4 regions of the Exiguobacterium sp. SH4S7 genome follow, and region 3 is predicted to be linked to each of the others. Evidence: riboswitches for the same ligand, from Rfam matches in the RefSeq annotation. Region 3 holds a riboswitch; each other region holds the start of a gene.
What was found. A riboswitch is a leader RNA that binds a small molecule or an ion and turns the genes downstream of it on or off. The one in region 3 is predicted to bind thiamine pyrophosphate.
Positions count from the first base shown of each region.

Region 1: another riboswitch for thiamine pyrophosphate. It lies ahead of tenA (thiaminase II); the one in region 3 lies ahead of EVJ29_RS03935 (YkoF family thiamine/hydroxymethylpyrimidine-binding protein).
Region 2: another riboswitch for thiamine pyrophosphate. It lies ahead of thiW (energy coupling factor transporter S component ThiW); the one in region 3 lies ahead of EVJ29_RS03935 (YkoF family thiamine/hydroxymethylpyrimidine-binding protein).
Region 4: another riboswitch for thiamine pyrophosphate. It lies ahead of thiT (energy-coupled thiamine transporter ThiT); the one in region 3 lies ahead of EVJ29_RS03935 (YkoF family thiamine/hydroxymethylpyrimidine-binding protein).

Region 1 covers NZ_SJUT01000003.1:360,917-368,711, reverse strand. The annotation lists gene EVJ29_RS08600 (DUF2194 domain-containing protein) at 1-1,560, shown strand, start outside; gene pelF (GT4 family glycosyltransferase PelF) at 1,557-2,975, shown strand; gene pelG (exopolysaccharide Pel transporter PelG) at 2,956-4,404, shown strand; TPP riboswitch at 4,466-4,570, shown strand; gene tenA (thiaminase II) at 4,652-5,326, shown strand; gene thiM (hydroxyethylthiazole kinase) at 5,323-6,114, shown strand; gene thiD (bifunctional hydroxymethylpyrimidine kinase/phosphomethylpyrimidine kinase) at 6,111-6,941, shown strand; gene thiE (thiamine phosphate synthase) at 6,880-7,551, shown strand; gene EVJ29_RS08565 (SDR family oxidoreductase) at 7,575-7,795, shown strand, end outside.
Region 2 covers NZ_SJUT01000003.1:399,554-407,348, forward strand. The annotation lists gene EVJ29_RS08790 (ring-cleaving dioxygenase) at 1-15, opposite strand, end outside; gene EVJ29_RS08795 (MarR family winged helix-turn-helix transcriptional regulator) at 52-486, opposite strand; gene EVJ29_RS08800 (tetratricopeptide repeat protein) at 633-1,760, opposite strand; gene EVJ29_RS08805 (DUF402 domain-containing protein) at 1,810-2,349, opposite strand; gene EVJ29_RS08810 (hypothetical protein) at 2,559-3,305, shown strand; gene EVJ29_RS08815 (aminoglycoside phosphotransferase family protein) at 3,306-4,274, opposite strand; gene EVJ29_RS08820 (hypothetical protein) at 4,319-4,639, shown strand; TPP riboswitch at 4,664-4,762, shown strand; gene thiW (energy coupling factor transporter S component ThiW) at 4,825-5,313, shown strand; gene EVJ29_RS08830 (GNAT family N-acetyltransferase) at 5,348-5,827, opposite strand; gene EVJ29_RS08835 (YcxB family protein) at 5,809-6,312, opposite strand; gene EVJ29_RS08840 (VOC family protein) at 6,406-6,804, shown strand; gene EVJ29_RS08845 (LTA synthase family protein) at 6,917-7,795, shown strand, end outside.
Region 3 covers NZ_SJUT01000001.1:780,414-788,208, reverse strand. The annotation lists gene EVJ29_RS03970 (alpha/beta hydrolase) at 1-631, shown strand, start outside; gene EVJ29_RS03965 (CPBP family intramembrane glutamic endopeptidase) at 609-1,307, opposite strand; gene EVJ29_RS03960 (lysozyme) at 1,395-2,078, shown strand; gene EVJ29_RS03955 (DUF1643 domain-containing protein) at 2,112-2,699, shown strand; gene EVJ29_RS03950 (energy-coupling factor transporter transmembrane component T family protein) at 2,713-3,450, opposite strand; gene EVJ29_RS03945 (ABC transporter ATP-binding protein) at 3,450-4,778, opposite strand; gene EVJ29_RS03940 (ECF transporter S component) at 4,771-5,346, opposite strand; gene EVJ29_RS03935 (YkoF family thiamine/hydroxymethylpyrimidine-binding protein) at 5,339-5,932, opposite strand; TPP riboswitch at 6,012-6,112, opposite strand; gene EVJ29_RS03930 (GTP-binding protein) at 6,178-7,371, opposite strand; gene EVJ29_RS03920 (hypothetical protein) at 7,707-7,795, opposite strand, start outside.
Region 4 covers NZ_SJUT01000002.1:164,701-172,495, forward strand. The annotation lists gene EVJ29_RS04945 (DAK2 domain-containing protein) at 1-460, opposite strand, end outside; gene EVJ29_RS04950 (Asp23/Gls24 family envelope stress response protein) at 483-845, opposite strand; gene rpmB (50S ribosomal protein L28) at 1,098-1,286, shown strand; gene EVJ29_RS04960 (thiamine diphosphokinase) at 1,344-1,931, opposite strand; gene thiT (energy-coupled thiamine transporter ThiT) at 1,931-2,503, opposite strand; TPP riboswitch at 2,578-2,677, opposite strand; gene rpe (ribulose-phosphate 3-epimerase) at 2,697-3,353, opposite strand; gene rsgA (ribosome small subunit-dependent GTPase A) at 3,355-4,239, opposite strand; gene pknB (Stk1 family PASTA domain-containing Ser/Thr kinase) at 4,283-6,220, opposite strand; gene EVJ29_RS04985 (Stp1/IreP family PP2C-type Ser/Thr phosphatase) at 6,226-6,960, opposite strand; gene rlmN (23S rRNA (adenine(2503)-C(2))-methyltransferase RlmN) at 6,969-7,795, opposite strand, start outside.

The DNA of each region.
Region 1 (7,795 bases), on a different contig from region 3:
GGTGCGGTCAGTTCGATCACGCCGTCTCCCTACAGCATCATCGTATTTACAGGAGAACAAACCGCGACATGGCCATTGCAAGAGACGAAACGGTTCGTCGAACAAGGAGGCAATGTCGTGTTCGCCAACCGTTTCAAAGACCCCGCTTGGAATGAAGTGACAGGTATCGAAGAAATCGGTGAATTCGTTCCAGACGTTTACGGTCTGAACTTCGAAGAAACGATTTTCCCGGGTTATGTCGACTTGAATCCACCGGACGATCTGTTCGTCCATAGTGTCGTCGACTTCGCAATTGCAGACGAAGCGAACGTTTTGCTGTCAGCGGAAGGGTTTCCCGTCCTTTGGGAATATGAGGTCGGTGATGGGAACGTTCTGTACTGGAATACAACGATCACCGATCAAAAGATGATTCGCGGACTGTTCGTCCAAACGCTCGGAACGTTACCGCCTGCGTTCGTGGGTGCCCAAGCGGCGATTAAGCTCATGTATATCGATGACTTTCCGGCTCCAGTCATGGACGGCAAGATGAAAGATGTCTCGGCGACACCACTCGATAAATCGGTCAAAGACTTCTTTGCCGAAGATTGGTGGAAAGACATGGTCGACATGGCTCAAGATGACGACGTCATTTATACGGGCGCGATGATCGGGACGTACGAAGAAGAGATGGAACTGCTAGATGATAAATTGATTAAACGCGGCGAGTTCCCGATGCTCTATTTCGGTCGAAAACTATTGGCGCAGGGTGGTGAAATCGGGTTGCACGGATACAATCACCAATCACTTGTCACGGCCGATGAACCGATCGATCCGACGTACGGATATATTCCGTGGAAAGACAAGGACGAGATGAAGCGTTCGCTGCTGCAGGCAGAGTCGGTATTTGCTAACTATTTCCCGGCAGAACAACTCAAATCATACGTCCCACCTTCGAATGCACTCAATCGTACCGGTGTCGACGCGATTGCTGAAGCGTTGCCTGAACTGCGGACGATTGCGTCACTCTATACCGGTGACCCGGAAAATGGTGATTTTGTCCAAGAGTTCGAATTTGATACGACACATACCGGAATCTATCATTTCCCGCGCATCACGAGTGACTACGGGGAAGAAAGAGGTTCGATCTTCCAAATGGTCGATGCGATCGCTAACTTTGGGGTGTTTTCACACTTTATCCACCCGGATGACGTCATCGACCCAGACCGTGCTTTCGGTCGCGACTGGGATACGATGTTCGCCAGTTTGAAAAAAATCGTCGATGATGTTAACGTCAGCTATCCCTATTTAGAGGCCTACACACAACACTATGCGACGGAAAAACTAATCACGTATCAAGAGGCAGACTTGAACGTCACGTTTGATGACGAGACCATTTATTTGACCGGGGACGGACTCGTCAATCCGTCACACTTCACCGTCCGTCTAAAAGTGGGCCAATCATTGGACACAGGCAAATTCGCATTCGGCACGGTCGAGCAGATGGAGGCGGACCGTCCACTCTATCTCGTCCAATTGACATCAGCGAACGCTGAAATCGCCATCAAGGGGGACCCGCAATGAAGATTGGGCTCGTGTTAGAAGGGAGTTACCCGTATGTGAGCGGAGGTGTCTCGAGTTGGACGCAGACGCTGATTGAAGCGATGCCGGAAGTCGAGTTTGAAATCATCTCGATTCAGCCATCGGTCAAGCGGCCAGAAGATATGAAATATGAGTTGCCGCAAAACGTGTCAGGAATCACACACCTTTATTTAAGCGATATGGATAAAAAGGCGAAGGGTCGAATGAAGCTCGACGCCGAAGACGAGCGGAAAATTTCGGAATGGCTCATGTTGAAAAACCCGAACCGGCAAGCGCTTGGCATTCTCGGGAAACAAGTCCCATCAAGCCAAGCCTTCTTCTCAAGCGAGTTCTTTTGGAGAAACGTAAAATCGGCTTACGCAGAAGAAATGAACGGTGGCTCGTTCATCGATTATTTTTGGATGTGGCAGAGTATGTATATGCCGATCTTGCGTGTGTTGCATCAACCGTTACCAAAAGTCGATCTCGTCCACTCCATCTCGACAGGCTACGCCGGTGTCGTCGCATCTTACATGAAAGAGACGCAAGGTATCCCGTTCATTTTGACCGAACACGGCATCTACTCACGTGAACGCGAGGAAGAAATCCTTCAGTCTTATTGGATTCCGTCCCCTTACAAACCGAGATGGGTTCGCTTTTTCCATCACTTGTCACGCGAGGCGTATAACGCGGCCGACGAGATTATCACACTGTTTGAGCGGAATCGCGAATATCAAGAGTGGATTGGCGCGCCTAGCGAGAAGACGAAAATTATCGCCAACGGGATTGACGACCGTCATATCCACGCTACGCTTGAGCGAGCCGAGAATGATGTGTTCCAAATCGGGGCTATCGTCCGCCTCGTTCCGATCAAGGATTTGAAGACGATGATTTATTCCGCAAAAATCCTTCAAGAGCGCCATCGGCTGTTTAAACTGACGATCATGGGTCCGCTTGATGAGGACGAAGAGTACGCCGAAGAGTGTCGTCTACTGATTGAGCAGAGCGGGCTGACCGACTATGTCGAACTCGTCGGGAAAGTGAACGTACAAGACTGGTTGCCGAAATTTGATTTGTTGTTGTTGACGAGCATATCGGAAGGGCAGCCGCTTGCCATTTTAGAAGGGATGGCGGCTGGCATCCCTTGGGTGGCGACCGATGTCGGGGCTTGTTCGGAACTACTTTACGGACGCGCTGACGATCCGTTCGGTCCGGCCGGCTTCATCGTTCCTCCGGTCCATCCGGAAGCCATCGCTGACAAAGTCGAATGGATGATGGATTATCCGCGCGAACGGATGCGCTTCGGTAAAAACGGCCGCGAGCGTGTCCGTCAGTATTATCGATTGCAACAGTTCGTCGACCGCTATAAAGCCATCTATGAAGCGAGGAGGGAACAGTATGGCGGGCATCGGGTTTAAGTTACAAAAGCTGTTTCAAGAAGACTATTACTCTTCAAGACTGAAGGCGTACACGTTTTCCGGTCTCGTCACATCGGGCCCTTGGCTGATCGTCATCCTCGTTGTCGGTACGATTCAATGGTTGGCGTTTCAGATGCCGATGTTGTCACTCGAGGAACGGACACTGTTTATGCTATCCGTGTCTTACGCGTTCATTTTCTCGCAAATTCTATTTAGTTTTCAGCAGCTCGTCGTCACGCGATACGTGGCCGATTTGTTTTATGAAAAGAAAGCCCATGAGATCTTTCCTGTCTTCACCGGCATGTTAAAAGTGACGATTCTCGCTGCCGTCGTCATGTATAGCGTGTTTTGGCTGATTTCACCGCTCAGTTTCGCCTATAAGCTCGTCCTGTTCGTCTTATTCATGACCATCAACGTCATCTGGGTCATGTTCTTGTTCTTGAGCGCCGCCAAATTTTATCAAGCGGTCGCTTACAGCTTCTTGCTAGGCGGGGTTATTTCAGTCGCGAGCGTCTATTTGATCAGTCGTCTCATGGTCAACCCATCGAGCCTCGAGCTTCTGTTTGGCTTTACCGTTGGGATGGTCGTGACGCTGTTCGGGCTATTCTTCGCGATGCTTCGGACGTTTCCGCTCAGGTATGCGACGCGAGAGTTTTCATACTTCCGGTACTTTGATAAGTATCCGGACTTGTTCGCGATTGGTGTGTTATACGTGCTTGGGATCTGGGTGACCAACTTCATCATTTGGTTTGGTGAAGGTCGCATGGTGATTGCCGATTCGTTCGTGTTCAATCCGTATTATGACACGGCTGTGTTCTGGTCGTACTTGACGATCATCCCGACCCAGCTCTTGTTCGTCGTCGCTGTCGAGACAAGGTTTTACGAGCGCTACCGAACGTTTTACGGCTTGATCAATTATGGCGGGGCGTTACACCAAATTGAGAAGGCGAAGCAGACGATGACGACGGTGTTGAAAAATGAATTGATCCGACTTGGGCGAAGTCAAGGTGTTGTCACCTTGTTCGCGATCCTGATGGCGGGTGTGTTCGTCGGTTGGATTGGTGTCCCGGAAGAAGTCGGTCAAATTTTCCGGATGACGACGCTCGCCGCGTTCGCGAACGCGATGATTCTCGTACTGACGCTGCTCTTGCTTTATTTTGAGGACCGGCGTGGTGCGTTGTTCGTCAACCTATCGTTCTTCACATTGAACGCCTTGTTCACGTTGTCGTTACTATCGCGCGGGATCGATTGGTATGGGGTCGGCTTTGCGATCAGCACGACCATCACGTTCTTTATCGCAGGACTGCGCTTGATTTATTTTATGGGGAAGGTCGATTATTACGTGTTCGCGGCCTCGAACCGTCGTAAGCTCGGGACGGAACGGTTCTCGCATTTTGGGACCGCGCTCAACCGTCGCTTCTCGCGTTAAAGGGTTTGCATTTTTCAAAAAGATTGATATGATGTGGTCGAAGATGACCGAATTTCATAATGTTTGCCACTAGGGGAGTCGCTTGACGCGGCTGAGATGGACAAGGTCCAGACCCTTTGAACCTGATCTAGTTCACGCTAGCGGAGGGAAGTGGGCGAAACGTCCTTTCTCACACTCTTTGTGTATGGCCGACGCCGCTTCCGTTATGGGAGGCGGCGTCTTTTTTCATACAAAGGAGGAGAATACGATGACATTTACCGCACACATCCGCCAAGAGGCCAAAGCCTTGTTTGAGGCGAGTTTCCACCATCCGTTCGTCCGCGCGCTCGGAGACGGGACGCTCGACGAGGCGAAGTTTCGGCATTACGTGATGCAAGACTCGTACTACTTGAATCAATTTTCGAAAGTACAGGCGAAGGGCGCTACACTTGCCCCGACGATGGAGCTGGCGAGCCGATTTTTGACGCACGCCCTCCACACGATCGAGGCGGAGCACGAGTTGCATCGGGAATTTTTTACGATGCTCGAGGTGAGTGACATGGAGTGGACGACGTTCGAACCAGCTCCGACGGCTTATGCATACGCGCTCCATATGCAACAAGCCGGCCCGACGCTCGGAGACGTGCTCGCGGCGATTCTTCCATGCTACTGGGTGTATTACGAGATCGGGGAGCGCTTGAAGGACGCAGAGCCAGACCATCCGATCTATTCTGTTTGGATTGCGACGTACGGTTCGGAATGGTTCCGTGAACTCGTCGAAGAGCAGATCGAGCGACTTGACGAATTGGCGGGACAAGCGACGGAGTCAGAACGGATTCGCTATCAGCAACTGTTTTTGAAAAGTTGCTACTATGAGCTCGCGTTTTGGGAGATGGCCTGGACACTCGAATCGTGGGAACTGCCGCTTGAGGTGGGACAATGAGGCCGGATCTATGGGAAGCCGTCCGGTTGAAGCGACCGCTCGTCCATAACATCACAAACATAGTGGTGGCCAACTTCTCGGCGAACGGATTGCTCGCCATCGGTGCGTCCCCGGTCATGGCCGATGCGATCGAAGAAGTGGCAGACATGGCGACGGTGAGCGATGCCCTCGTCTTGAACATCGGGACGCTTGACGCAATGACCGAAGCGACGATGATTTGTGCTGGACAAGCGGCGAACCAGTCGGGACGTCCTGTCGTCCTAGACCCGGTCGGTGTCGGGGCAACACCGTTCCGCCGCGACGTCGTCGAACGGATTTTGCGAGACGTCCGCGTCACGGTCATCCGTGGGAACGCCGGGGAAGTCGCCACGCTTGTCGATGCCGGTTGGACGACGAAAGGGGTCGACGCCGGAAGCGGCACACATCATCCGCAACAACTCGCTGAACAAGCGGCGAGACGATACGGATGTGTCGTCGCGATTACCGGAGCAACGGATGTTGTGAGTGACGGGACAGTCACGATCGAGATATCAGGCGGGCATCCGCTCATGACAGAGACGACGGGCACCGGCTGTCTACTCAGTGCGGTCGTCGGTGCGTTCCTTGCTGTTGAACCGGACGTGATGACGGCAACCTCGACCGCGCTCACCGGATATGCACGATGCGGCGAGTTGGCGAGTGAAGCAGCGACGGGTCCGGGGGATTTCCCAATCCACTTTCTCAACGCGCTCGCTACCATGACGTCAACTGACCTGCCGAGCGACCGAATCGAGGTGTTCGCGCGATGAGGCCTCAAGTCTTGACCATCGCCGGTTCGGACTCTGGCGGGGGAGCCGGAATCCAAGCCGATTTGAAAACGTTTCAAGAATTAGGCGTATTTGGCACGAGTGTCGTGACCGCGGTGACGGCTCAAAACACGCGTGGCGTGCACGGTGTCGAAGCCGTCTCCGCCGACCTCGTCGCACGCCAGCTCGATGCAGTCGGATCAGACTTTATCATCTCGGCGTGCAAGACCGGGATGCTGTTCAATCGTGAGTTGATTGACGTCGTGGCGGACGCAATCGAGCAGCATCGATTTCAAAATGTCGTCGTCGATCCGGTCATGATCGCTAAAGGCGGTGCGACCTTGCTTGAACGGGACGCCGTCACCGCGCTACGGACGAGGCTGTTACCGATGGCGACGGTCGTCACGCCAAATATCCCTGAAGCTGAAGTGTTGACCGGCTTGACGATTTGTACGTTCACTGATCGTATGAAAGCAGCTGAGCGCTTGTTGTCTTACGGGGCAAACGTCGTCATGTTGAAAGGCGGTCATTTGGACGGTCCTCTCGCCGAAGACCTAGTCATGACGAAGACTGATACGTTTCGAATGGTGACACCACGGTTGCTGACGAAAGATACGCACGGGACCGGCTGCACGTTTTCGGCTGCGCTAACAGCGGAGCTCGCGAACGGGCATACCGTTACGGAAGCCGCGCAGAAGGCGAAACAGTTCATCCATAGTGCCATCGCCCACGGATTGCAGATCGGCAGCGGGCATGGACCGACAAATCATTGGGCGTATAACAAGCACCCGAAGGAGGTGGTTTCCATTGAATCCATCGCCTATCGTTGAGCGGTTAAAGCTCTACTTCATCTGCGGCACGGCGGATACGTTTGATCTCGTTCAGACGGTCGAAACGGCGCTTCAATGTGGTGTGACATGTTTTCAATTTCGCGAAAAAGGTAAAGAGCCACTGTATGGGGATAAAAAAGAAGCGATGGCACGAGCGTTGCATACACTTTGTCGACAGTACCGTGTCCCGTTCATCGTCAACGATGACGTCGAGCTGGCAATCAAACTCGATGCGGACGGAGTTCATGTCGGACAAGAGGACGCAGCAGCCGAAGTCGTTCGTCGGCGAATCGGTTCAAAGAAGTGGCTCGGTGTCTCGGTCCACTCGATCGAGCAAGCCGCAACGGCTTCGAGATACGCCGATTATGTCGGAATTGGACCGATTCATCCGACTGTGTCGAAACAAGACGCGGCCGAAGTGAATGGAACGATGCTCATTCGGCAAGTGCGAGCCCGGTTTCAGCATTTGCCAATCGTGGGGATTGGTGGAATCATGCCTGAACACGTCGAAGCGATTCGACGTGACGGGGCTGACGGCGTAGCTGTCATCTCGGCCATTGCTTCTGCACCGGACGTGGCCATGGCCACACGGCGTTTCGCTTGTCTCTGAATTTTATTTGAGGAGGAAGACAGATGAACGTATTTGTAATTGGAGCGAATGGACAGATTGGAAAGCAACTCGTAGAACGATTGAAGCAGGATGGGAAGCACGAAGTCACCGCGATGGTGCGGAAACAAGAGCAGCTAGACGAGTTCAAAGCGAACGGCTATCAGGCGGTTCTCGGAGACTTAGAAGGTGACGTTGAGACGTTGAAGCAAGCGATGAGCGGCATGGACGCAGTCGTGTTCGCGGC
Region 2 (7,795 bases), on a different contig from region 3:
TTTTACATGGTTCATTTAAATCGCTCCTTCAAAATCTTGATTTCGAGATAATTAGTTAAAAAATTTTGACGCCTCGGCACGTTTGCCGACCGTCTTCAATTGTGTGATTGTGTCATCTAAATCGATTCCGTCGAACAACTCGTTCATCCGTTTCGTGTGTGTCGGAAAAATTTGATCCATCAAGTCGGTTCCCGCTTCGGTTAATGCGGCATACGTCACACGGCGGTCGCTCGGACAAGCTTTCCGGACCAAATAGCCTTTTGCCTCGAGTCGGTCGACGATATACGTCATGCTGCCGCTTGAGAGCAAGACTTTTTTGCCGATGATTTGAATCGGTTGGTCACCTTTATGATAGAGCAGTTCGAGTACCGAGAATTCGGTCGCGTTCAGTCCATATGCGGCGACTTCGTGTTTGACCATGTCCTGGATCGATTGTGAAGCCCGAAATAAGACGGTGATTGCTTTTAAGGCGTCTGATTGTTTCATCTGTTCCCCTCCTTTGTTGAGAGAAAACAATACTTTAAATTTAATTATCTTTAATTCGAGATAAATATAACACGGTAATTTGGATCGGTCAATCAATTTGATTCAATAAAAAGACAAGGCCGCTTCCACAAGCCTTGTCTTCCGGATCAATCGTACGTCTCGTCGAGATTGCGCGCATAAAACGCGATGGCGCGACGATAACGCTGAATGCTGTCATCCGGCTGCGGACTCGCGAGCAGCTCGAGCAACGCACCGGTCGCTTCCTGATGCTGTCCGAGGTTGTAACGCGTCATCGCTTGGAACACTTTCAAGGCAGCGATGTCAGGGAACTGTTCGATCGCCTTAGCAAATAGTTGTTCGGCATCCTCGTAACGACCGAGCGCACGGTACGTGCTGCCGAGCCCGATATACGTCTCACTGAGCTCGTGACCGCTCAGACCGAGTCGGATGGCCCGCTCATAGTGCGGGACGGCTTGACGCTCTTCGCCGAGCGAGTCATAACACCAGGCACATTGCGCGTGGAGTCGTGGATTTTTCTCATCTTGACGCAACAGCATGAGCAACAGCTGCTTCGCCCGCTCGAGCTCTCCGTTCTCGCGCAGGCGGATCGCCTCGTCGAGTCCGACTTCTTCTGGCTGTTTAACGTGAAGGTCGCTCAAATCATCGAGCCACGCTTGCAGTTTCTCATAATATTTCCCGATATGGACGCCGTCGACGAGCGCGTGGTGCGCTTGGACTGAGAGCGGCATCATCATCCGGTCGCCAACTTTCGTGAATTTGCCCCAGGCGATCCGCGGAACGCTATCGTGCTGTTGGTCATTCGTCGGGTGACTGATGCTCGTGAACGTGAGCCAAGGCACGCTCGTAATATAGAGCAGGCTGTCCGGCTCGTCATCTCCGACGACGACTTCTCGTTTCGCCCCGCTCATCCGCACGGCCACTTCCTCCATGAAGTCGGGAAACGCGTCTTTATACGTCGCCGTACAGAAATTGAAGACGTCATCATCCATCATGACGGTGAACGATGGATGGACGACATCATGCTCGACGACCACGTCACCGCGCATCCGGTACCTAAGTTCAGGGATGGCGTTCGCCGTCTTCACCACGCCGTATAAGAACAGCTTGAAAAATGACTGTCCGCGCGTCTTCGCGAACGTATGTAGCTTCGTCACGTCGACGTTCGCCGTCACGTTGAAATGCGGGGCGTCAAACGCCTTGAAAAACTCATAATGCTTTTTACGCGGCCACTTCTCGAGATCAATTTGTTTCATCTATCTTCCCCCCTGTTCTTTCACTGTACCAAAAGCAGTACGGGAAGACTCAAAGCTTTTGCTTCAACTGCTCGTAATGCTCGTTCGCTAAATCAAAATAGACGAAGTCGCGGCGTTCGATCCGATCGAGCGTCGCCTTGAAATCACGCCAGCCACGGTCGACCATCTCCGGCGTGAGCTCACCTGACTTGGCTGCCGCTTCGAACTCATCCTCGTCTTTACGGACGACGTCACCGTTCGGGAAGATGAGGATGTCGAGCAGGAGGTCATCCATGTACGGAATCCCATCCTCATACCCGATCCCCTCGACGATATCGATGTACCATTGGACGATGTTGCCCCGGTCATCGAACATGACGGTCACCCCGAACGGTTCATGTTCTGAGAAGTACTGGAGCCACGCGTAACCTGCGTCGGCGACGATGAACTCCTTTCCTTGATGCATCTTATATTGTGGGGCTCGGACGGCGTCAATTTGAAAGAGGGCGACGGTGCCCGAGAAGCGATCGTCCCGCACCTCCATTTGTGCGTATCGATTTTTTAATATGCGTTCCCAATCACGACGATTGGCAAATTTTCGTTTTGGCATCTCTCTCTCTCCTTTAAATCAGTTTCCTAAATGTGTTCGCCAAAAGTCGACATTCCCCTGTTCAATCGTACAGATTGTGTGGATTGAACCAGACGAGGTAGCGATTCCATTTGCCCTAGATGAGAAAGTATCCAGGTTCTCATCCTATTTCATACATGCTACGCTAATGTAAAATAGGGAAATAATGTAACTTACTAGGGGGTTGTTTTATGAAACGATTAGGACTACTTGGCTTAAGCGCGTTCTTGCTGACAGGTTGTACCGATCAAGCCGAGCAACCAATCGTCTCTCCTGATATGAATGAACAAGATGAAGAAGCGACGATCGAATGGACACGAGAAGATTTCAAAGACGTCTTTGACCAACACGAGACTGCCCAAGACTTGTTAGCAGCGCTCGAAACCCAAGGGCTAACACCGTTCCGTGAGACGTTCGAACGCGTCGTCATCGCCGGGGACGGGATCCATCATACATACGCCGATATTTATCCGTTCAAGCTCGACGACGGCACGTACGCGACCGTCTATGAGAATGAAGACGGTGAGATCGCCAACGGTCCCGAGTCGGTCGCACCACTCTTTTGGCAAGAAGAGTCGTTCACGCAATTCGTTGAGGAGATTGAGAAGCGCAAATACGGGACGAGTGCCCCCCCGACCGACGTCACATTGACGCAAGACGAGTTTCAATCGATTTACGACCGCCATGCCTACACGTCAGCGCTCATCGTCGAGCTCGACGAATGGGGAGTTCAAGTCGCACGCGACCCAATCGAGAACGTCATCATTGCCGGGAACGGCGTCAAGGAAGTGACGGCCGACTTGATCGTCTTTGAGATCGAAAACGGCTACGCTATCGTCTACGACCAAGACGGTGAGATTTTGAAAGCACCGGAGTCAATCGCCCAGCTGTTTTGGAACGAGACGGATTATGAAAACCTGCTCGAGAAGAACGAGTGATCACGTACCGCGACGTTTCAAGTCCCGATACTCGAGGAACAAGTTGAGCCATTGGGCCGGTTTATCGGCTGACTCGGACGGATCATACCGATAGTTGGTCACATATACATGCCACGACAGCGCCCGATACACGCAACCGAGCTCTTCAGCGATCAACAAATGGCGCCATAGCACGTCCCGAGGCGCTACACCTTCCCACTCAGCCAAGTAGACGGTACGCATCTTCTGAATCTGTTCATACCATGCGACTTCATCGTCTTCTGGCAACAAGTCGTAGAGCGCGTTCCAAAACACACGGACGCTGAAGAACGGATGGGTGACGGTCGCATCGCCCCAATCGAGAATACATAAGTCATCCGTCTGTTTGCGCCAAAAGATGTTGCCGCCATGTAAGTCGCCGTGCTCGAGACTCATCGGCACCCCAGTCGCGAGCTCGTCGCACATGGTGAGGAGTTCGTCTTGGAGCGCCAGCACCGCCTCTGCCTTATCTCGATCTAACCCCGTACATAACTCGGGTAAATACGTCCGTATCTCTTCTTTTAGACGAGCCGGACGCCGGTCCGGGATACCGTAGGCCAAAAGCGTATCCGTGTAATTCGCTTCTTTTCTCTGTAGTTTCGCATATTGACGCACAGCCGCTTTGTACCGACTGTGCTTAGGGTATTCACGAAGTGCATACCCGCCGATGTCTCGCATAAGTAGCCAGTTGCGTGTCGCGGCAATGGCGATGACCTCCGGGACGAGTCCCGGATGCCGTTCGGCTAGATGCATCGACAGTTCAGCCTCGCCACCACTGATTGCTGTCACCGCCTTGGCGTAGTAACGGTCTGCCCCGTACTCTCCATACATCAAGTATGTCAAATCGGTATCTTTCACAACCCGCCACGTCACGCCTGGCACGTGACCATCGAGCCAGTGCTCGAACTGTTCACGGTAAGACTCGTCACGCCATGGGATGGCATCCCTCACTGACCTCACTTCCTTTCACCACACTTCGTTTAGGAGGAAATAATATGGACGTTGTCTATTATTCATACCCGGTCGATGCGCTACTCTATATGTATTTAGGTGCGACGGCTGTCTTCAGCTTCATAATTGGTCTAGTCGTTCGCCGTGTGTCGAGACGTCCAGATATCAGCTTTTGGACGACGATCGTGCTCAGCTTTGTCGGACTATGTCTTTCACTCGGCTGGTTCCGTAACGCCTCGGTCACCGTATTTATGGGTACACTCCCGTGGGTCATCAATCTCATGTTTTCCCTGTTTTTATACGCCCTGTATAGCGGTATCATTTATTTCATCTTCCGACCGCGAAAAATTGAGGCAACAAAATAACGTTATGCTATACTCAAACCAATAAACGACCACTAGGGGAGCCTTCGGGCTGAGACGGCAACTGCCGGACCCTTCGAACCTGATCTGGCTCATACCAGCGTAGGGAAGTGGCTTGGATACGTCTGTCTGTCCACGCCACTTTTCCACTTGGAGAAGTGCGTTTTCATTTTGAAAGGAGACACTTCATGCGTATTCAACAACTCACTTGGATGGCGATGCTCATCGCCATCGCCATCATCGGCTCCTTATTCATCTCCATCCCGACCGGTGTCGCCCGGGCCTATCCGGTGCAACATATGGTGAACGTCATCGCCGCCGTCACCGTCGGTCCGATTGGTGCCGTCCTCGTCGCGTTCGTGACCGGACTTGTCCGTGTCATGACCGGGACCGGGTCGTTGCTCGCCTTCCCAGGTGGTATGATCGGCGCCTTGCTTGCTGGACTATTTTACGTGCGGACGAACCGGGTCGCTTTCGCTGCGCTCGGTGAAGTCATCGGGACGGGCGTCATTGCCTCGCTCATCGCCGTCCCATACGCGAAAATCTTAATGGGTTCTGAGTTTGGGGCGCTGTTCTTCTTCCCGGCCTTCCTCGCCTCGAGCATGACTGGAGCCATCCTCGGCTGGATCGTCTTGGCGCGGGTCAAACAGTTGCGTCCGCTCACGGTGAAGCGATAATTGAACAACAACCACCAAAACAGGGACGGCCGACTTAGGAAGGCTGTCCCTGCTTCACGTGATACACCCAAATCTCTTCCCCGTTCGCTTCATCAATCAAGCCACTGTCCTCGAATCCGCCCTTCGCATAAAACCGTTTCGCCGGTTCATTCGTCGGATGGAGGCTGAGGATGAGGTCATCGACATCAAATCGCTCTTGCATCCACTCAATCGCAAGTTGCAAAAATGTTGACCCGATGCCTTTCCCTTGCTCATCCATATCAATCATAAAGCGGTCGAGCCAGACGTAACGCTCCACCTTGTTCTCGGCCCCGACCATCATGAAGCCGACCGGTTGATTGTCTCGACAGAGCGCGTAGCACGTCCACGCGTACTTGACGTCGACGTCCATCTCGCGGAGCGATTCCGCGTTCGTTTCGATAAAGCGGGCCTGACCAGGTGCGACGGTCAAGGCGACGACCGCATCCAAGTTCGTCTCATCAATCGGTTGAATCGTCAACGCATCGGTAGCCATCGTTGTACCTCCTCCATGTCCTGCCCGCGTTTCGGCAAGATGTAGGCGCTGACCGACGAGTTATACAAATACACATAATCGGCTTCCTCGACGACTTCCTTGATGCCGCTCCATGAGACTTTCGTCTCCCCGAACGCATTTTTGTCACGAAGACCGTCTTCATCCAGATCCATCGTATGCGGGCCGATCATGCCTTCATTGCTTCGTTCTTGAATCATCCGCTTCGTCTGTTTTCGGATATGCCGTTCAAAATACTTCGGATAATACAGAAACCAGATGAGGCTGATGACGCCATACACCCCAAACAGCCACCAGCTCGTATCTTGAAACAATGTCGCGAACGTCAAAGCGCCACCACCTAAAATGATGACGGGCCCGATGATGCGCTGCAGGAATAGCATCCTCTTCCCTATCTTTGAACGTCTAATATGACTCAAGTTGAAGTGAATGTAGTCTTCTTCCGTCAATTCGTATTGGATTTCCATATGTATCCCTCCTCGGTGTCGTATACGTCTTCGTTCAAGAAAAGTTCCGCTTCAGGCTCCTATTCGCTAAAATGAAAGCAAAGGAGTGACACGATGAAACAAATCCACCATCTCTGTATCCAAACGCCCGACTATGCGGCGTCAAAGCAATTTTATGAAACGCTCGGTTTTGAGCTCGTCCAAGAGTCACCCAACTTCCATACCCGGGCGTTCAACAGTTGGCTCAAGCTCGGCGACTTCTATATCGAACTCCAGACGGCGAAGACCGACGAGACGTTATCGCCGTATTCGAAACATGCGGCCGGACCCGTTCACTTCGCCTTGTACGTCGATGACCTTGAAGCGGAAGTCCGTCGGCTCGAGGCGCTCGGTGTCACGTTCTTGCCGAAACATGGCGGCAACATCTACTTCGTCGTCGATGGACATTTGAGCAAACTAAAAGCCCCGGAAGGCACGATCATCGAGCTTCGGGACACATTTTTGATCAAGTGAGGCGCTCGCCTCGCTTTTTTTCGTCCGTATCGCACACCCCCATGTTTCCCGCCACCTACGAACAGGTACATGAAAAAGAATACGACGTGTACGTACCGTTTGGAGGCTATTTATGAAATATCTTGATTATTGGAGTTATCTGTCACTATCACTTGCCAAACTATTTTTATTCAGCGTCTTGACCGCGAGCGCGTTCAACGTTCATTTTTTACTCGTCAATATCGGGATGATTCTCATGATGACGAGCTGGGCTCTACTCGTGAAGACGAAAACACGGCGCTGGATTTTATTCGCCTCGCTGTTTCTACACAGCACACTCCTCATCTCCGACGTCTGGTATTACCGCTATTTCGGCAATCTGTTGTCGGTCGCGCTTTTGTCAGACGTTGGTCAGATGGGCGACGTCGGCGGCGGCTTCCTGACGTTGATTCAACCGACCGACTTTCTATTGTTCGCGGACCTGGTGCTTTATACCGCTGTCCTCGTCTATATGAGAAAAAGACCTGCGCAAGTCACAGGAAAAAACCGCCGGATCGCCGCTGCCGGTTTTGTCATCGGCTTGGCCGCCTTCGTCGTTCCATTAACCGTCAGTCAGCCGAATGATGACGAGCAAGCACCGATTTCGAACATGCGTGAATATTACGAGTACGGCTTTTGGGGGTATCACGGCCTCGACTTATTCCGTGGCATCGGCGACCAACTCGGCTTCGGAGACGGCTTAACCGCACAAGAAGAGACGCGGCTCGGTACCTCGACTCCAACCGACGTCGAGACAACGGCTGATACGAACGTCATCATGCTGCAGCTCGAGTCGTTCCAGACGTCGGTGATCGGACAGACGATCAACGGACAGGAACTGACACCGAACTTGAACGCGCTTCGTGACGAGATGTTGTACTTCCCGAACTTCTATCATCAGACGCACGAAGGCCGGACGTCGGATGCGGAATTCACGGTCAACACCTCGCTCTATCCCGTCAAATCCGGTTCA
Region 3 (7,795 bases):
TTTTGTCCACGGTTATACGGCCTCCCACAGCTTTATGGCACCGCACTTGGCGATGTTCCACCGGCTCGGCTATAACTTGCTTGCGGTCGACTTGCGCTCACACGGAGAGTCGGAAGGGGTGTACGCCTCGTACGGATACCACGAGAAACATGACATCGTCGACTGGGTCGAGTGGTTACGCGACCATGAGACGGTCGATCAAGTCGGGCTCCACGGCGTATCGATGGGCGCCGCGACGATTCTTCAGGCCGGCCCGCTCACTGATGTGGATTTTTTGATCGCCGAGTGCCCGTTCGATGACATGAGGCAACTCATGCGTCACCAATTGAACGTGCTACATCGCTTACCGGGTGACTTGTTGTTGCCCGGCATCAATTACTTCTTGTGGAGTCGGGCCCGGTTCACGATGCGGCAAGTCCGACCGAAAGTAGCGCTCGCATCAATCACTGCACCGGTGCTGTTCATCCATGGCACGAAAGACGACTTTGTCCCGACCTGGATGTCCGTCGAGATGAACGCACTCAACCGCCAGAACGCGCTCGCACTCATTCACGGCGCCGAGCATACGAATTGTATCTTAAAAGACCAACCTGCCTACGAGAACGCTGTCAGTCAGTTTTTGCGTCGGTGACGTGAATCGGCCCGGCGATCAAGTCGAGCAACGTATGGATGAGGATCAACGGCCACAGCATTCCCATCGCCAAATATAAATAGCCGAACAGGAAACCGACAAGGCCCGTCGTGACAACCCCTTTCGGACCCTGGTACGCATGGGCCAGACCGAACAGCCCGCCCCCGATGATGGCGAGCGTCGCATCCGGGACGTCCGTGTATAAAGAAATCGTATACAAGAGGACGCCGCGGAATATGAACTCTTCGGTCGCCCCGGCCGTGAACGATACTGCGCCCCACGCCCTCGCTTCGTCGGTCGTGCGCGGAAGGAGCAATCGTTCAATCTCAAGCCCGTAAAACGGCCGAAGCTTTGTCCGTAACGCGGCCGACGTCTTGACGAGCAAATAGAACGCGATGAGACCTGAGATGACTATGGTCGAAAAGAAGAAATACTGCCAGGCGCGCCCGTCCCCATCCGGCGGCGCGAACCCGAGACCGACCGCTTCCGGCGGGACTTGGAACAAGAAGACGAGCGCTAGTAAGAGCAGGCTCAGCCCCCATGCCGACTTGATCGTCTCTTCATAGACACGGGTTCTCCCGAGCGCCTCGATCATCGGCTTCACGAGCCGGGCGTTGAATAGTTGTACGATCAATAAATACGCAAGAATAATCGTAAAGACGACCTGTTCAAGCATCTATATCCTCTCCTGTCCTTCCTGTTAGCTATATGCTACACTATTCGGGTATTGTCTAGAAAGCTAGGAGGCGGAATCTTGAAACGAATGATGCTGCGACTGACCGGCGTAATGCTTGTGATCGTGCTGTGCCTCGGCGCAATCGGCTGGTTTGGTCAACATGATAAAGTGAACAACGCCCTCTACCGGGCCTATTACGGTGACCACGGTATCCCGGCGGTCCACCAAGACGTCTACAAGGAAGCCGCGGCCACCTATGACGTCGATTGGCGGCTACTCGCCGCCGTCCACCGTGTCGAGACGATCTTCTCGCACAGTTCATCGATGCGCTCTTCGGTCGGCGCGATCGGACCGTTCCAATTTATGCCGCGGACGTGGCTCGGTTGGCAGTACGATACGGATGACCAAAAAGGTGATGTCCCGGAAGACGAAGTCGATTTGACCGACTTGACGCTGATTGAGCAGTACGGCGGCTTAGGCCGAGACGGGGATGATGACGGCAAGGCCGACCCTCATAGTTTGGTCGACTCGGCCCATGCCGCCGCTTACTATTTGAGCGAGCACGGCGGGCAGACGACTGATTCAGTCGACTCGATTCAAAACGCCATCTTTGAATACAACCGGAGTGACCAGTACGTGTCAGACGTCATGTCCTTTTATGAGCAGTATCAGGACGAGCTGTCTTTACTGCCTGGTGACGCGACGACGACGACGCAGCAGGTCGCCCGGTATACGATCCGGTATCTCGATTGGTTCGCAGGCTGGGCATGACCCGGCACTACTTGGTTAAAGTGAGGAAACAACATGAACACGCATATCGAGGAAGTGACGATTCGAGTCAAATCGATATTTAACGAAGACAAGACAAAGCGTTACATGCGAACGTATGAATTCACCGACGTCGTCGATGGGGTGATTTGTGCCGTCATCATCTATTCTCCACGGATGAGCGATGCATTTTTATCTGGTACGACGACTCAACGCGCCTACATGCTCATGCGGAACCATTTGGACAAACCGATCCGCGAGATGCGCGTCATCAGTCTCGTCCCGACGCTCGCCATCAATGACAACCTACCCTACGTCGAGTCTCAACTCGACGAAGTGAACTTTCATTACGTGGAAGAGACGCTCGACGAGGTCGAGACGAGCGGCGGCATGATCATCGTCGGTTGGGGTTCGCCTGGGCGCCTCATGCACCATTCCACACTGTACAAGACGTTATTCGCCGAGCACGAGGCGAGCATGTATTGTATCGGTACGACGTCAAAAGGCGAACCGCAACAAATTCGCATGGCCAATGAAAATACGGTACTCGAAGCGTTCAATAACGAATCGATCAAACCGAAATTTAAGATCTTGAAAGAGACAAAACAGGACGACTCGAAATGAGTCGTCCTGTTTTTTATCGCACGCCGATCCATACACTTACTCCGAACAGCGTGAACAAGAGTGACGCCAACAGAAAATCGTTTCGCGTGACCGGAATCACCTCGTACGTGGAACGATGTTCACCCGTAAATCCCCGAGCCTCCATCGAGAACGCGATCCGCTCGGCTTGACGGATAGCGCCGGCAAGAAGCGGGATTAGGAGTTTCGGGATGTGCCGCACGTGATCGATCCGGGTGTCGAGGCGCACGCCACGTAAGGCATGCGTTTCATAGAGCTGCATCAGTTCGATCTTTAAAATCGGGAAAAAGCGAAAGCCGACGAAGACGCTATAGGCGATGTTCGGAGACAATCTCGCCTGCTGCATCAGACTGTAGACGAACCGCTTCGGGTCCGTCGTCAGCGTGAACAGAAGCGACAGGACCGTAAAGGCGAGGACCCGAAGCGAAAGTGTCGCCGCCAACAACACGTTCTCCTCGGTGACATCATTGCCGAAGAGCGAGAACACGACTTGCCCGCTCGCCTCTCTGCCGAAGACGAGCGTCGTCCAAAGCGTCCCGAGCGCGGTCAGTAAAAATGGGATCATGAACAGTCCCCATCGCTTCCAGCTCACGTCGGAAAAGATGAATTGGAGGGCGATTGTGCCGAAGAAGACGACGAGCGGAGTCCACGGGTTGTACACGAAGGCGAGACCGAACATGAGACACGTCACGGTCAAGAACTTGATTGTCGGGTTCATCTCGTGAAACGTCATCAAAACGCCTCCGTCAACAGTCCGTGGGCCCGCAATAAGTCCGAGTCGTCCCAAATCGACGCATCGTACGGCCCACTCAAGTTCCCGTCACTCATCAAATAATACGTGCTCGCGGCACGGGCGAAACTGAGATCGTGCGTTACGAACAAGACCGTCTGCCCCGCACGGACTCGTTCAGCCATCAATGCATGGAGCGCTCGAAGTGATGCCTCGTCTTGACCGGCCGTCGGTTCATCAAACGCGAGCAGTTGTTTACCCGACAGAAGCATCACCCCGATGGCGAGTCTCCGTTTTTGACCGTGACTGAGTGAGAGTGGATGGGCGTCACGCAGACGTTCAAGCCCGAGGCGTGCCAACATGTCCTCGATTGAACGGTTATGTCCATATGCTAGTTCCCGCGACACGTCACTCGTCACAAACAAATGCGCCGGGGATTGCGGGACGAGCCCGACTTCACGGTGATGCCGCGCCAGGCTTTTTAGCCACGTCGATTTGCCGCTGCCGTTCCGACCGAGGATGGCGATCACATCCCCGGGGGCCACTGCGATTTTGCTCGCTGCAAGTTGAAACTTTTTGTGATTCACTTTCGGTATCTGAAATAATGTGTTTGTGCCCCGTGTCGTTTCAATCGGCGTAAATGTATAATCCGGTTGAACGACGAACGATCCATCGCCTGCGATCCTTCCGTTCACGAGTTCCAGGTGCCGGTCAAAGAAGTCGCCCCACATGTACGGACGATGCTCGATGACGACGATATTGACGTTCCGTGCGGACTTGTCGAGCCAGCGAACGAACCGACGTGCCGTCGCCGGGTCGAGGTGTGAGAGCGGCTCGTCGAGTAAGAGCCATTCCGGACATCCGATCAAGGCACAGGCGACGTCGATTTGCTGCTTCTCGCCCCCTGATAAATCATGGATGGTGCGGTGGCGATAATCGGACAAATGTAACTCGTGCAAAATCGCTGAGACACGGTCCATCATCTCGCTTCGGGCGACCGAAAAGTTTTCGAGCGTGAAAATCAGCTCTTCCTCTACCGTCTGCATGACGAACTGGCTGTCCGGGTCTTGAAACACCGTCCCGACGCGGCGATTCACCTCGCCAGGCCGATACGTGGCATAGGACCGACCGAATAGATGCAATCGCCCCGTCACAATCCCATCACAGTTGTCCGGGTAGAGCCGATTGAACAAGGCGAACAAAGTCGACTTCCCCGACCCGCTCGCCCCGGTGATGAGCGTTCTGCCGTCCTTAAGACGAAGTGTGATATCTGTCAATACGTCGCGTTCTTCCCCCGGGAAACGAAACGCCAGACGCTCGGTCTCAACCATGTGCCTTCCTCTGCCGGGTGACGGCATACCCTTCTAGCGCACCCGTTCGAAGCAACAAGTCGCTCAAAATCTTCCCGCCGATCCCTGCGATGAGCATCCCGCTCGTCGCCCGTAGTGCGAACATCAAAGCCACGTACGTCGGACTGAGCGCGCTGAGACCTCCCATGACGTACGTATATGCGAAACTCGTCACTGCCGCACCGAATCCGGCGAGCATGAGCACCCACAAGTCATACCGCTTATACCCGGTTAGTGCGAACGCCGCTTCGGCGCCGAGTCCTTGAATGATGCCGACGAGGATGATGCGCGGACCGATCGCATTGCCGATCATCATCTCGATCGACGCTGCGAGCACTTCCGACAAAAAGGCGGCGCCTGGCTTTCGAATGATGTAGGCGGTAATAATCGAGACGATGAACCAAATCCCAAAAATCCATTCATAGGCGATCGGCCCGATCAAGCCGGCCCACAAGTTCCCCACATGGACGAACGCCAAATAGACGACGGCAAAGACGACCGATAAAATCGACAACAAGACGATTTCTTTCAACTTCCATGAGTTAAGCATCGATGCGTCCCTCGTGTGACGGACTGTTCACACTGAACGTGACCGACATGACGACGTGGCTCGACTTCTCGCGAACACGGTTGAACGTCGCCTCATAAAACGCGAACACCGGCTCGATGTCTCCGTGAATTCCTGAGGCATAATGCATCGCGTCATTGAACACACCCCGTGCTTTCGCGAAATCGATCTCTTCATAGATGATGTCCATGTAATCATCATCACCGAGCGGGTAGAGCGCGAACTGTGAAGAGACGTATTGCGCACCTACCCGCCCGTTCACAGGTTCACTCGATACGTCGAGCAGATTGTCCCCGGCTGTGTCACCCGGACAGCCAACCGAGAACGTTCCACTCATCGAGACGTGGGTCCCTGTCTTCGTTGCGTGTGACAAGACTGCTTTCGCGACGTCAAACACGTGCTCGGCCCGACCGCGAATCACGGTCGACACATCGTCCGTGTGCCTCCAGACGTTGCTTAAATCAGTTTCTTTGAGTGCTCCTTTGATGACCGGTATGAACTCTGACGTCATCGGGCTTAGCGTAAAGCGGAACCCGACGATCGGGCTCGTTCCACATTGTTGATTCATGATGATTCCCCCTTTATTTGGTTACACAAAAAAGCCGCATCCATGAGAATGCGGCCACTTATCCAATCATCAATCCATCAGAAAAAGTGCCACACTTCCTCACGCCAGTATTACCTGGATCGAGTTATAAGGGATTGGAGCCATGCTCACATCTCAGCCGAAGCACCCCTAGTGTAGTCCAATGTATGCGGTTGTTCATGCAAGCAAAAGTATAGCCGTTCGATTCTGAATTGTAAACGGTTAAATCATGAAAACGTCGCGATTCCGTTTCCTGGAAGCGTATCCCGTAACGTTGTCCAGTCTGACGCCATCTCTTCGTCTGACAGTAGACAGGCGTCAAGTTCAAGCTCGACGCGCACGCGGTCCATTCGGTGACCGATCAAGACGAGCTCCGTCTGGCGGTCGCCGTACGGCTCGATGTAATCGGCCTCAAGCTCTGGTTCGGCGGCGAACATCTGCTTTCGTTCCGCGTCAGGAAGCGTCGCGAGCCAACGGCCGGCATGTTCGAGCGTCGACGCGTACCCCGCTTGGGAGAACAGGCAAGCGATGTCGTTCCGTGAGGCGATCCATAAAAAACCTTTCGCCCGGACGACTTCTTCCGGGAACTGTTCGATCCACGCATGTAAACGCTCCGGGTGGAACGGACGGCGGCGGCGATAGACGAACGAACTGATGCCGTACTCTTCGGTTTCAGGGGTATGGTCGTCTGTCTCGAGCTCTTGGATCCATCCGGCGGCATGCATCGCCTGGTCGAAGTCGAACAAGTTCACGTCTAACAGGTCGGACAACAATACGTTCCCGTACGTACTTGTCAAAAGTCGCGCCGCCGGGTTTAACGCGCGCAACAGACTTTCGATCTCGTGCAGTTCCGGTTCCGTGACCCGGTCCGCCTTGTTGAGGACGATGATGTCGGCAAACTCGACTTGATCGACGAGCAAATCGACGACTTCCCGGACGTCACCCGTGTCGACAGCCTGTTTCCGTTCATGCAGCGATTCGCCCGAGTTGAAGTCTTTTAAAAATCGATATGCGTCGACGACCGTCACCATCGCGTCAACATACACACGGCTCGTCAAGTCGATACCCAAGGCGTCATCCGCATATGTAAACGTCTGCGCGACCGGGATCGGTTCCGAGATACCTGACGACTCGATGATGATGCCGTCGAGCTGTCGGTCGTTCGCAATCTCGCTGACCGCCTCGAGTAAATCTTCTCGCAACGTGCAGCAGATGCAGCCGTTAGACAGCTCCACCAACTTCTCGTCCGTCCGTGAAAAACCTGCCCCGTCAATCAATCGCTCATCGATGTTCAGCTCGCTCATATCGTTGACGATGACGGCATATTTTTTACCATCCCGATTGTTCAACATATGATTGAGCAACGTCGTCTTGCCACTTCCTAAATATCCGGACAAGACTGTGATCGGAATTCGTTTCATGATGTATACCACCTTTAAATCGTAATCATTACTTTTTAGATAATGAACGGGATCACGTCCGTTGTCAACAAAAAAACACGCTCAAAAGGAGCGTGTTTTCTTGTTGACTAACATGATTGTTATCGCTCGTCCTTCCAGCGCCCACGCTTTCCGCAGGCAATCCCGGAGCCGCATCGCGACTCACGTCGCTGCTGGGTCTCCGTTGGTTTGCTTTCCTGCAGGAGTCGGGGCGCCATCGAACGAGCAACGCAAACGGTCGCCATCTAGCGGCCATTTGTCTTTTTCTGAGGCCCCGACGGCCGAAGAAAAAGCTCTGGATATGTTCTTCGTACCAGTTATTCTTCTAACGCTTTCCGTTCCGCCTCGGAGCGAGGATACGTGTTCGCCTGCCACTCGGCCCGGTAAATCGAATCGAGTTGCGTCA
Region 4 (7,795 bases), on a different contig from region 3:
AGTCGCTCGTCGACTCAGAGGCACGGAGCGCTTCGTCGGCCGCTTCACGAGCAACCGTCAAAATCGTTCCTTCAACCGGTTTCATAACCGCCTTGTATGCCGTGTCGACGCCACGTTTGAGTGCCTCGGCAAAGTCGAGTGTCGACAATTCTGTCTTTCCTTCGATCGATTTACCGAAACCACGGAATAATTGGCTCAAAATAACACCCGAATTCCCACGGGCCCCCATAAGTAGGCCGCGGGCAAACTTCGATGACACGTCAGCGATGTTCGCTGTGTCGAGTGCGGCCACTTCCTTCGCACCTGAAGTCATCGTCAAATTCATGTTCGTTCCCGTGTCGCCGTCTGGGACCGGGAAGACGTTAAGCGAATCCACGTAATCTGCATTTTGGCTCAAGTTGGCTGCACCGTTTGCGACCATTTGCGCAAACACCAATCCATCTAAACGTTTTAACCCCACACCAAATCCTCCTTCGTTCTCGTCAGTCATTCGTCAGACGAACGCCTTGTACGAATATATTTACCGACGAAACGTTTAATCCTAAAGTTTCACCGAGCGTGTATTTTACACGACTTTGCACGTTGTACGCGACTTCCGACACTTTCGTCCCGTAGCTCACGATGATGTGCATATCGATATGTACGTCTTCTCCATCTTGACGTACGACAACGCCACGCGCATAATTCTCACGTTTGAGCAGTTCTGCGATCCCGTCTTTCAGTTGAGCTTGTGACGCCATTCCTACGACGCCGAAACATTCCATCGCCGCACCGCCCGCGAGTGTCGCGACCACGTCGTTCGTGATATCAATATTGCCATATGTTGTCTTCATTTCAATTGCCATATGGAGTAGCCTCCTTTATTCGGAATGATTCCTACAGTATATTCTACAATAAGTACCTAGTTATTAAAAGGACATGCCCCTAAACTCGGTCAATTGTAACCGCAACCCTCATTCATTATTAAAATCCTCATCCGTAATGTCAAGTTTTTTTCTTGTCATCCGGTTATTTTCTAGTTGCATCGTGAAAAAACCCATGCTAATATAAACGAGTGTCTATTAGGACGAACCCACATAAAAAAGGAGGGGAAACGCATGGCACGTAAATGCTACGTAACAGGTAAGTCACCTAAGTCAGGTAACAACCGTTCGCACGCACTCAACAAGACAAAACGTACTTGGGGTGTAAACGTACAAAAAGTTCGCATTCTCGTTGACGGTAAACCTAAACGAGTTTGGGTTTCAGCTCGCGCTCTTAAATCAGGTCTCGTTGAACGCGTATAATTACCATACACGAACGAAATAAATCCCAGCGGCATGCGCCGATGGGATTTTTTTTGTTTATTTCTTTATATACATAATCAAGACGTTGCCGCTATGAACGAGCAAATCCGCCTCTTCCGCCGACCACTCGTTTGAGATCGTCAGCGCCTCATGGCTGACGACGTCATGGTTCTCGAGCGGGTACTTGACGCCACGAATCGAGACCGAGGCCCGTTTCCAAGGTACGAGCGACAAGTAATGGTCAGGACGACGCGGGAGACGATAGTCCCCTTTTCCGACGAGGCGCACTTCTTGCCCGTCTGCGAACAACCGCATCTCGGGGTACGCCTCGAGCAGACCGACGTTGCTGAGCGTCATATCGAGTCTGCCCCCGAGTGCACCGTACACGTCGATCACGTCCGCCCCTTTCCCTCGTGCCGCCTCGAGAGCGATCTCAAGGTCGGTCACGTCTTTTTCAGACGGATAACGGACAGCTTCCTCCGGCACGGTGCCTGTGAACGAATCAAAGTCACCGACGAGCAGGTCCGGCTTCATCCCACGGTCGAGCAGCGTATGATAGCCGCCGTCGACGCCGATGACGTAATCGGCGTTCCGAGGAAGCTCAGGGACCGCTTCCGGGCTCGCAGCCACAATCAAGACACGCATTATCTGATGTCCCGTGTCGCGAGCGTCACGAAACGCGGCGCCGACGTGAACAAGAGCACGATCACGACCGCCGAGACGAGGAACGACGGCAACATATACGTCAAGTTATAGCCGAGCGAGTACAAGACGACCGGTCCTTCCGCATACTCGGCGAAGAAGACGATGCCGGAGACGACGTGCGCAACGTAGCGGAGCGCCGAGCCGATCAACGCCCCGAGAATCAAATAGAACGTGAGCGTTTTCTTGGCGCCGTCTTTTGCCGACTGTTTGACTTGCCCGGCGAAGATGCCGGCGACTCCGACGAGGCCGTAGGCGACCGTGTAGTCGAGTAAAAACTGGACCGGCGTGAAGATATAGGCCCCAAATAACAGTTGTAGCGTCCCGACGAGCGCGCCTGTCGCGAGTCCGCCTCTCAATCCATGCCGATAAGCCATCACGAGAATCGGCAGCATCGCCAAGCTGACTGCTCCGCCTTGCGGCAACCGATATGGGATGAGCATGTCAAAGATCAGTCCGAGCGAGGCGAACAGCGAGATTTCAATGAGCGCCTGTAGTTTTAAACGTTGTTTCATCTTATTCCCTCCTTGATATGAGTGAACGACAAAAAGCAGCATGACGTAAACGCCATGCTGCTATCGTGTAGCAACGTGCATTTTCGCCACATCCCTACGTCCGTGTGAACGGAACAGGTTCAAAGGGTTAGCTCATGCCTCTCAGCCACAGATGTGACACCCCTTGCGACAATATTTGTTGTTCTACAGACGATTATACACGAGACGCGTTGCGAATGCTATCGATTGCGTCTTTATAGCTCGGTTCGTTATAGATGGCTGAACCGGCAACGAGGACGTCGGCACCTGCGTCGATACAAAGTTTTGCCGTCGCAGGATTTACCCCGCCATCGATCTCGATCTCGAAGTCGAGACGACGCGCTTGGCGCATCTCGCTGAGCGCCGCGATCTTCGGGACGACCGCTTCGATGAACGCTTGGCCGCCAAAGCCAGGGTTCACGGTCATGAGCAATACCATATCGACATCACCGAGCACGTGCTCGATTGATGACAACGGCGTATGTGGGTTCAAGACGACACCACACTTGGCGCCGGCTCCTTTGATTTGTTGCAATACGCGATGCAAATGGTTTGTCGCCTCGACATGGACCGTGACGATATCGGCGCCTGCTTGAACGAAGTCCTCGACGAACCGTTCCGGTTGGTCGATCATCAAATGGACGTCTAATACCATGTCCGACTTGTCACGCAAACTTTTGAGTACCGGCAGTCCAATCGAGATGTTCGGCACGAACTGACCGTCCATGACGTCAAAATGAATGTAATCGGCCCCTGCTTCTTGGACCGCTTTGACCTCTGCCTCAAGGTTGGCAAAATCGGCCGACAGGATCGATGGTGCGATTTTAATCATGTTAGTACCTCCGTTGTCTATCTTTTAATTCCTCCATAAACGTAACATAGTTCGCATAGCGGGTGGAAGCGATTTCTCCGGCCTCGACCGCCGCTTTGACGGCACAACCTGGCTCGTTCAAATGGGCGCAACCACGGAATTTACAGTCATCGTGCCGCAAGACGAATTCAGGGAAACACCAACGCATCTCCTCGACTTCAAGTTCTTCCGGGAACTCAAGACTCGAGAATCCAGGTGTATCGGCGACGAACCCGTCCGCGAGTGTGATGAGCGTGACGTGACGCGTCGTATGCTTCCCGCGGCCAAGCGCTTTCGAAATTTTACCAGTCGCGAGTTCGAGCTCCGGTGCGACCGCGTTCAGCAACGAACTCTTCCCGACGCCGGTCTGTCCGGCGAACACGCTCGTCTTGTCTTTGAACGCGCTGCGGATGAGCTCGATTCCAGCTCCGTCTTCGGTCGACGTCTCAATGACTTGATAGCCGATCGAACGGTATAGCGCTGCCGCCGCACTAATTTTTTCTTTTTCAGCTTCTAGCAACAAGTCCATCTTCGTCAACACGATGATTGGGTGAACTTGCTTCGATTCGATCAAAATGAGAAAGCGGTCAAGCAAATGGAACGAGAACGCCGGCTCTTTCACGGAAAAGAGCAGAAACGCCTGATCGATGTTGGCGATCGGCGGACGGACGAGATGGTTCGACCGCTCATCGACAGCCATGATGTAGCCGGTCCCGTCCCCTTGGTCTTGAATATCGACGTCGTCCCCGACGACGGGCGAAATGTTTCGGTTCCGGAAGTTTCCCCGGGCGCGACATCTGATTTCAACTTTCGTTTCGGTCATGACATCATAAAATCCACCTTGCAAGCGAATAATCGTTCCTTTCATCCTGTTTCCTCCTTAGAAAAGAGGTGACGCGCACGCCACCTCTTCATTGTGAATCTTTTGCTTGGGCGTATGTCACCGTATCGGTCCGAACGACTTCTCCCTCGACTTCAATCGTCGCGGTACCGACTTCGTCCGGAGCAATGACGAGCGTATAGGAATACGTCGTCGTTTCTGTGATCATATCACGCAACACTTCGATCTCACCACGGGCATCGACGGTACGGATGACGACTTCGACCGGCTCCGCCTCTTCACCTTCTGCCGGCGGTTCGATTTCGACGTCCACTTCTCGCTCGATCGAGATGTCGGTCGGCTCGACCCCTTGTGAGACGATGACCGTCAGTTCCGTTCCCGGGTCGACCGCCGTCCCTGACGTCGGAAGTTGACGAATGATTTGATTCGCTGGGATGCTCGTCGAATACTCATCGCGTTTCACGATTTTCAAGTTGTTTTGCTCGGCATAAGTTGACGCCTCTTCGAACGTGTAGCCCGTCAAATTGGCGAGCTCAATTTTATTGCTGCCGGTCGAGACGACGAGCGTGACCGTCTCTTCCGACGCGATAACTTCTTCACCTGGCGTGATCGACTGCGAAATCACATCTCCGCTGTCGACCGTTTCGGACGCTTCGGATTGGATTTCAATATCTGTGAAATCAAGATCTTTCAACGTTCGTTCCGCTGCTGTTTGAGACAACCCTTCGACGTCAGGCATCTCGACCGTCTCTTTCCCAGCAGACACGACGATGGTGACGACCGTTCCACGCTTCGGCTTCCGTCCAGGTTGCGGGTTTTGCGAAATCACGTCGCCTTCAGACACGTTGTCACTCACTCGGTCCGTCGTCTCAACGACGAATCCGGATGCTTCCAGTTCAGTCGTCGCATCACCGACGCTCATACCGACGACATCAGGCACGACGGCACGTGACATTTCATCTGCAACCACATACGCGGCAACCCCGCCACCAATCAATAGAAGCACGAGCAATAGCCAGAGCCACCACTTCTTTTTCTTTTGTTTCTTCGGCGTCGCTGATTCCGGCTCGACTGCAGCTGCCGGCTGCTTGACGACTTCTTTCGGTTCTTCCGGGACGACAGGCGCCATGACGAGCGTCTGATCAAACTCGTCTTGTTCTGTCGGCATCCGTTTCGGTTCGTCCGCGCGGTCTGGGCTGAGCGACGTCAAGCAGTCTTTTTTAAAAGCAGCGACCGAGGCATGTCGTGCCCCCGGCGATTTGGCGAGCGCCTGCATAATACAGTTCTCAAGCGCTTGCGGAATTTTAGGGTTCAAGTCGAGCGGTCGGATCGGATCATCTTGCAAATGTTGCAACGCGACCGCGACCGGGGTCTCACCGATGAACGGGACTCGTCCTGTCACAAGTTCGTACAGCACCGCACCGAGCGAATAAATGTCTGACTTCTCATCGGCAAACTTGCCACGCGCTTGTTCCGGAGAGAAGTAGTGGACCGACCCGAGGACTGACATCGTATGGGTCAGCGTCGCGTTCGACATGGCCACGGCAATCCCGAAATCGGTCACTTTGACGTTCCCGTTTTGGTCGATCATCATGTTTTGCGGTTTGATATCCCGATGAATGATGCGATGGGCATGGGCATGATCGATCGCATCACAGATCTGTCCCATGATCCGTAACGCTTCCTCGATTGATATGTACTCTTCCTGTAAATATTGTTTGAGCGTCATACCATCGACATGTTCCATGACGATGTAATAAATGTCTTGTTCATCTCCGACGTCATAAATGGCGACGATGTTTGGATGGTTCAGACTGGTTGCCGCATGGGCTTCTCGTTCGAACCGGCGTATAAATTGTTCGTTATGCGAGAATTCAGATCGTAACACCTTAATGGCGACGGTTCGGTTTAAAATCTCATCGTGAGCCCGGTAGACATTTGCCATGCCGCCGCTACCGATTTGTTGTTCGATCCGATAACGATCGTTGATTCGTTCTCCACTTCGCATCGGATTCATCCTCTCTTTCTATCTGTAAATTGGACGAGCGCCACAGTGATGTTGTCGCTCCCACCCAATCGGTTGGCTTGATCGATCAACATGTCCGCCTTAGCGTCCGCAGAGATGGGACGAGTTAAGGCGTGTTTGATGGCTTCATCTGTCAGGTGAGTCGTCAAGCCATCCGTACAGATTAAAATCGTGTCGAACTCGGGGTCGGCAAACACTTGCAGATCAGGTTCGACGTGCTCTTTTGAGCCGATCGCACGGGTGATAATATTTCGTTTCGGGTGGATCCGCATTTCTTCTTCCGTCAATTCCCCAAGTTGTTTTAGCACGTTGACGTAAGAATGGTCTTCCGTCAATTGTTGGAGTGTTCCGCCACGAAGGGCGTAGACGCGGCTATCGCCGATGTGCACGATGACAATCGTTTCGTCATGCCAACAGACGCCAGCGATGGTCGTCCCCATCATGACGAGATTAGACTGCTTCGCGAATTCAAGCACTTGCTCATTTGCCAGCTCCACGTTATCACGGAACCACGTCTCCATCGCTAACGGTGTGGCCGGAAGCGTCGGAAAGGCGCGACGAAACTGCTCGATGACGAGCCCGCTCGCGACCTCTCCTGCCTCATGCCCCCCCATGCCGTCGGCGACGAGGGCGATCCCAGCATGCTCGTCCCCTAAAATCAAGACGGCATCCTCGTTTTGAGCCCTCACCTGCCCACGGTCGGTTCGGTATGCTAATTCCATCTTCCTGATTACCTCGTTTCTTGTTCGCGCTCCTTCGCTCGAAGCTGCCCACAAGCCGCATCGATATCCGAACCTTGTTCGCGACGAATCGTCACGTTCACTTTTCGATCTTTGAGCACTTTTTCAAAGGCAAAAATTTGATTACGTGGCGTGCGCACATAGTCGCGCTCAAGCACATGGTTGACTGGAATCAAGTTGACGTGGCATTTGACGCCTTTCAACAAGTCGGCAAGCTTGTGTGCATCTTCTTCTGTATCATTGACGCCACCGAACAAACCGTATTCAAACGTGATACGACGTCCACTCTTCTCCGTGTAATAGTTGACGGCTTCCATCAACTTGTCCAAGTTGTAGGCACGGTTGATCGGCATGAGACGTGTCCGAACTTCCGTCGACGCCGCATGAAGTGAAATCGCAAAGTTAATGCGCATCCCTTCGTCGGCGAACTTGTAGATTTTCGGCACGATTCCGCTCGTTGAGACGGTGATGTGGCGTGAACCGATGTTCAAACCGTCATCGTGGTTGACCGTGCGCAAGAAACGCATCAATTCGTCATAGTTGTCAAACGGTTCGCCGATTCCCATGACGACGATCGAGTCGACACGTTCACCGCTCACGTCGAGCGCCCGTTGAACATCTAATACTTGAGCCGTGATTTCTCCGGCTTCAAGGTTACGTTTCAACCCGCCGAGCGTCGATGCACAGAACGTACAGCCGATGCGGCAGCCGACTTGTGTCGTGACACAGACCGAGTTGCCGTATTCGTGGCGCATGAGTACCGTCTCGATCGAGTAACCGTCTTGGAGCTCGAACAAGAACTTGATTGTTCCGTCTT